Regions from separate parts of the Sivoneniella epilithica UHCC 1019 genome, predicted to be linked through region 2. Evidence: predicted binding sites of a transcription regulator. Region 2 holds the regulator's gene; the other holds the start of a gene.
What was found. The regulator NtcA, encoded in region 2, controls nitrogen genes in cyanobacteria. The targets are predictions, from matches to a motif close to TTTGTANNNNNNNNTACAAA.
Positions count from the first base shown of each region.

Region 1 (3,190 bases), on a different contig from region 2:
CGATCGCCCTGTGCGATCGTTCTGGCGAAGAATTTGCCCGTGGAATTGTAAATTATAGAACTGTAGAACTTGAAAAAATTCAAGGACATCAATCCGATGAAATCGAGCAAATTCTAGGCTACTCCTGCCCAGAAACCATCGTTCATCGAGATAATCTGGCATTAATGTACGAAGCTTAGCTGAAGTAAAAAAACGTTTTACGAATCACCCACTGCCATTCTTTGAGCAGAAGATTGTACTAACGCCTTCCGACGCGGGCTGGAATAATCATTGGCAGGAGTCGACGCATTGGGAGTTAGGCTTTCCAAATTTAGGCGATATCCAACGTTGCGAACCGTCTGAATTAAACTGGGCTGGCGTGGATCAGTTTCTACCTTTTTTCGCAATGATAATATGTGAGTGTCTACCGTGCGTGGATTGTCGATGGCATCTGGCCAAGCCCGACGCAACAACTCTGAACGACTCAGCGGCAGACCTTCCGCCTGCGCTAACACATATAAAAGGCTAAATTCTTGAGGGGTCAGATCGATTAATTCGTCTCTAAATCGAACACGACGATGAACCAGATCAATTTTCAAGTCGCCACAGTCTAATGAAATGGGCGGTGGCATTGCCACTCGACGACGGGTTAGAGCTTCAACCCGCGCTAAAAATTCTTGCATTCCAAAGGGCTTAGTCAAATAATCATCTGCGCCTGCCCGCAGTCCTTCCACAATATCGGCTTCAGTATTGCGGACAGACAGCATCAAAATTAGGGACTGTTGCTGTCTTAACCAACGACAAAACTCAACGCCATCTCCATCGGGTAATTCAGAATCTAAAATTACTAATCCTGGCTGACGATGCTGAAATACATCCATCCCTTGGCGAATATCAGCAGATTGGTAAACTGTTGAACCAGCCTGCTGTAAATGCCACCCCAGCAGCGATCGCAGGTGGGGATTTCCTTCAACAATCTGGATACAAAAAGCGACCACTCAGGCTTAGTTTCCTTCCGATTTGTGTCCTCAATGTAACAGAGACCCCGCTTCATATTTGTAATCAGCGTTACTCAAGAAGATGAGCCTTTCTATTGGTTGTACTCTTGAAAATCTTTCTAACGGCTTACTCAAAAAGCTACTAGAATTCACTTCATTAAAGTTAAGATAGAGTGATTAAACCAGATTTGGTCGTCACTTTTGTGAATCAGCCCAATCTTGTTTAGTGGAAAGACAGCAACCCACTGCTCTTAATCAAAGGCGCTTTTCACACCCCACTATGCTGCAAGACACTTTAACAATTCGGTACTACCAACGGTTAACTGATTCTCTAGTTGACCTCTGGAGTCGAGGCTATCGATTTGATGATTTGCGACTGTATATCGATGGTTACCTTGCCGCATTAAGGCACGCTAATAGTCTTGAGGCATACCTAATTCATCGGTTGGAAGAAGAAGTAACTCGCTATCTCTACGATATCTCTAACTTTGAAAAACCACAGCCAGAAGTTGAGCGCGGCTACTACTAAATAATACGAGAAAAGCCCTTTGTTAAATGCAACAGAAGGGCTTTTTCTATTATGTAACTGTTGTGTATGATGGCGATCGCGCTGATAAAGCGATCGTCAAGATGCCATTGCAACTTCCACTATCTGCTGTAACTCACCTTTCTGGTAAAGCTCAATCAAAATATCAGAGCCGCCCACAAACTCCCCATTGACATAAACTTGAGGAATTGTGGGCCAACTCGAAAACTCTTTAATGCCATCGCGAATTTCAGAGTCTGCCAAAACATCAACTGTTTCAAACGGAACGCCTAAAACATTAAGAATTTGCACAACATTATTGGAAAAACCACATTGGGGCATCAATTTATTCCCCTTCATGAAAACCATCACTTTGTTATCTTGGAGCAAGCTTTCAATCCGTGCTTTAGTTTCTGGAGTCATAAATTTGCTTTGGTAATGGGCTGTGGACTAAATTAAACGCTGAATATTTATAGGCTCTACTAAGCTAAACAGCTTGCTTAGAAGATTCCCATGCTTGAGGGGTATAGGTTTTAACCGCCATTGCATGAATTGCCCCAGTTAACATTTCAGTTTGAATCGCATGATAAACAAGCTGATGCTGTTGAACTAGCCGCTTTCCCTCAAAAACTGGAGAAACCACAATCACTTCGTAGTGTTCACCATCGCTTGTCAGAACTTGAACCTGAGCATCGGGTATCTCACCCTTAATCATGGCTTCAACCTGATCGGGGCTAACCATTGACCCTCCTTATCTTGTTGAGTGACTCAACTTAGTTTAACGATTTGAAACAGATCTATGTGTTTGCTTAAAGTTTTGCTTGAAATCTTGCAAAACTGAAAGCTAAAAAGAAAAACAACGAGTTGAAAGCAGTTTGATGCTTGATTGATTATTTGGCAGAAGTGGAAGAAGGTGCAGCGCTATCGGCGCGCGGTCGAGGAAAGGGAGAGTCTACAAAGCCAAGCTCAAAAAGCTGCTGATAAGCTTTTTTACCTAAATCGCGAGTGGGTTGTTGACTCCGAATGATTTGCACTAATAGCGGAACTGCTAGCTCAGACTGGTTTTGAGCGCGATGCACTAAGGCTAGTTGATAGGTTGAGTTATCTCGCATTTCAGCCGTCTCTAACGCTTTGCGGCGATGTCCATCTGCAATGCGATTGTCGATTCCAGAAAAACTACCTGCGAGTTCTTGATAGAAGTTGGAGAGTTGGTTAAAAACTTGACGGGCTTCCTGAAACTTTTTCAGTGCTAGAGGATAATTTTGGGAAGAAACAGCATTGTTGGCTTCCTGCATTAGCTTTGTGCCGCCTTGCAAGCTGAGAATTCCAGTTTCTTGGCTAGTAGGGCTGACAACGTTGGGAGCAGTTGGATCAATGGGTTTTGCCTGATTGGGACCCGTTGGCAATTCCTGCGCCGACAGTGTTTCGGACTTAAAGGCGCTGGAAGCGACCAGAATCGACAAGGATGCCAAACTCGTAATGTAAAGAAAACGACGCATTCCAGAGAATTTCATGGGGCAACGTTGCTAAAGGAAACGGGAGTTAGTTGAACTTATGTATATTACCACTGCAACTTGTCATGCGTCGAAGTACCTATCTCGATACTTTATATACTTTGAATTTTAGGTGAGGGATCTTTTGAGAAAGACTTGGAGTAGTCTGGAGATGCGATCGCCCTTTTCCTGCC
Region 1 covers NZ_JBFPDP010000018.1:20,387-23,576, forward strand. The annotation lists gene proB (glutamate 5-kinase) at 1-179, shown strand, start outside; gene AB3R30_RS12835 (response regulator transcription factor) at 198-977, opposite strand; gene AB3R30_RS12840 (DUF6761 family protein) at 1,258-1,506, shown strand; gene grxD (Grx4 family monothiol glutaredoxin) at 1,603-1,926, opposite strand; gene AB3R30_RS12850 (BolA family protein) at 1,991-2,245, opposite strand; gene AB3R30_RS12855 (hypothetical protein) at 2,394-3,017, opposite strand.
Region 1: the regulator NtcA is predicted to act here: its motif matches at 1,035-1,054, upstream of AB3R30_RS12840 (DUF6761 family protein).

Region 2 (3,190 bases):
ATCTTGACCGTTACTCACTTGCCTGATCAGTTGATCCACTTCGGCTTTGGTAATTTGAATGATTTGTCCCTGCGGTTTTGTGCCAGGTCGCACCAATTGAGTTGCAGAGCGATTGGCTTCTCGTAAAAGCTGATCGATCGCGCCTTGGGTAGAGCGTGGGTCAAGAATCCGCACCACCGCCGAAGAAAGCACTTGCCCCCGCTGGATTGCCACATTACCCCGGCGCAACCCCTCGGCTTCTCGCTCCAGCTTGCCAATTTCTTGCACCAAAAAATCTTGCTGAGCTTCTAGCTGTTTCAGTCGCCCTTCCCGCTCACTAATGATTGCACTTTTGGCTTTAATTTCCTCTTCTGCCACTGCCACAACTTGACTCTGCTCTGCTTGCAGTCGGCTAATATTGGCTCGAAATTGCAATACTTGCTCAGAGATAGTGGCAAGTTGGCTGCGGTTTTGTTCAAGAGTCCGCTGTACTGTAACGCGATCGCTCATGGCACGGTTCCGTTCGGCGATCGCGCTTTTCAAAGAGCCGCCAATGGTTTGAATCTGTTTTTGAGTACTCATTAGTTGCTTTTGAGCCTCAATTTCTTGGGCTTTTGCCCGGTTTAATTCGGCTTCAGTACGTTGCTTTTGAGCTTGAGCCGTTTCTAACTGACTTTTTGCATCGTTTAGGTCAGTGCGTGCCCGTCTTAGCTTGCGTTGAAGTGCGCCTAATTCAAAGACTCCGGTGCGTAATGGACCACTGGTTGCAAATAGAATCCCCAAGGTGGAAGCAGCAACGACGATCCCCGTCAAAATGGTGATTAAGGTTGCCGTGCGACGCGGGCGTAAGTTAAATAGGCTGAGGCGAGCTTTCCCAACTTTGGTGCCAATGCGATCGCCCACAGTGGCAATCACACCACCAATTACCAATATTGCAAATATTAGGATCAGCCCCGTAGACATCGCTGCTCCAAACCAAAACGCCCTAACCTTTGCAATGCAAACAGGGGCAAACTCATCTATAGCCTACCCCATGAATCTTTGATGATGGCTCTACTCACTTGCGAATTTGTGAGCGCACAACTCTTATTTTTAATAAACTGCTGGTTTCTAGCTCATCACGTAAACTGCTGACTTAAGGTTACAGGATTATGCACAGTAATTTTCTTTTTATGAATCGAAACCATATTATCTTGCCGTAAGTCGCCTAAAAGCCGAGTGACCGTCACACGGGTAGAGCCGATCGCTTCTGCGATCGCCTGATGCGAGAGCTTCAGATCAATCGTAATTCCTTCTTTACTGGGCGTACCAAAATCTCGGCACAGAATCAACAAAAAGCTAACCAATCGAGAACCCATATCGCGATGAGCCAGCGTTTCAATCATCATTTCAGTCTGCAAAATGCGCGAAGACAACCCTTGCAGCAAAATCATCGATAGATCAGGGTTATCTTTTAACGCTTTCTCAACCTGTTCAATCGGTACTGAAAGCAACTCCACAGGCGTAAACGCCACAGCATGATAAAAGCGATCGGAACGATGTCCTGTAATCAGCGACAGCACCCCAAACACACTATTTTCTCTCAACAATGCAACTGTAATTTCTTCCCCTGCTTCGTATACCCTAGAAAGCTTTACGGCTCCCTTAACTAGGAAGTAGACGCGCTCAGCAGGATCGCCTGGAAAAAAAATCGTTTTACCCCGTTCAAACGATTCAACAACGGGTGGAAACACCCCACTTCCCATCTGACGAAATACCGATGCCAGTGGTCTATCTTGCGTCACAACCATATTCCCCTGCTCGGAGTCCTTACTACGTGCCAACTCGTTGAATAAAACATGCCGAATAATTAGCATTCAACTCTGTAACTTAGAATACTTAAACGCACTCCTAAAGGGTTTTTTGTACCCTTTGTTACAAAATAAGGCGATCGCAGCCCCTATACAAAAGCTTAGAGTCACTTACCTACCGCTTTCTTACCCATATAAAGAGCCTAGAAAGTATCAGTATCTTAACCGCAGCTTGGCAAATTGAACAAAATTCATTGCAAAAATAATTACGGGCATCTATTGAAATCCTTTTTGCAGCTAAACTTTAGAACTCTTGAACTAACTAGGAGTGCTATCTTTATACCCCATATTTCAGTATCCTCATAGGTGCCCTCAAAGGATTGATTGCCATGCTGGACTTGACTGGGAAAAACGCCCTTGTAACCGGAATCGCTAATAACCGCTCGATCGCGTGGGGCATTGCCCAACAGCTTCACAAAGCCGGCGCGAACATTGGCATTTCCTATCTACCCGATGAAAAAGGGAAAATGGAAAAAAAGGTAGCTGAGTTGGTAGAACCCCTCAATCCCAGTGTATTTGTTCCATTAAACGTTCAAGATGATGCTCAAATTCAATCTGCCTTTGAAACCGTAGGCGATAAGTGGGGCAGAATCGACATTTTGATTCACTGTCTAGCATTTGCCAACCGAGATGACCTGACAGGCGGCTTCGTGGAAACATCTCGCTCCGGGTTCGCCACAGCACTGGATATAAGCACCTACTCCCTCGTTAAGCTCTGTGGTGCAGCAAAGCCATTGATGACCGAAGGCGGCAGCATTGTCACACTTACCTATTTAGGTGGTGTGCGAGTGATCCCCAATTACAACGTCATGGGGATCGCCAAAGCGGGTTTGGAAATGAGCGTCCGATATTTGGCAGCGGAACTGGGACCTCAAAAGATTCGAGTGAATGGCATTTCTGCCGGACCCATCCGCACTCTGGCATCCTCTGCGGTGGGCGGAATTTTGGATATGATTCATCATGTGGAAGCCGTCGCGCCCTTACGTCGCACCGTCACCCAAACAGAAGTGGGAAACACTGCCGCTTTTTTGTGCAGTGATCTATCCAGCGGCATGACAGGGCAGATTCTTTATGTGGATGCGGGCTACGAGATTTTGGGCATGGCTTAGGCAAAGCAATCCTGGTTGACCGCACCAATCATTTGTTTCATTCAGGGGGCGATCGCCCCAGTAAACTCCGATATCCTCTTGGTCAAACCCCACAGGATTTAGCAAGATGCGATACCCTTATCTAGAAACTGCACCTTCCGCAAAATAGCCTCCATGAGCCAGACTCTCGATATCAGCCACCTCAATTCCTCTCAGCGTCGTGCCGTAGAACACTACTGTGGACCGCTGTTGGTAGTAGCAGGAGCGGGTTCT
Region 2 covers NZ_JBFPDP010000017.1:22,246-25,435, reverse strand. The annotation lists gene AB3R30_RS12370 (DUF3084 domain-containing protein) at 1-942, opposite strand, end outside; gene ntcA (global nitrogen regulator NtcA) at 1,098-1,835, opposite strand; gene fabI (enoyl-ACP reductase FabI) at 2,159-2,938, shown strand; gene pcrA (DNA helicase PcrA) at 3,092-3,190, shown strand, end outside.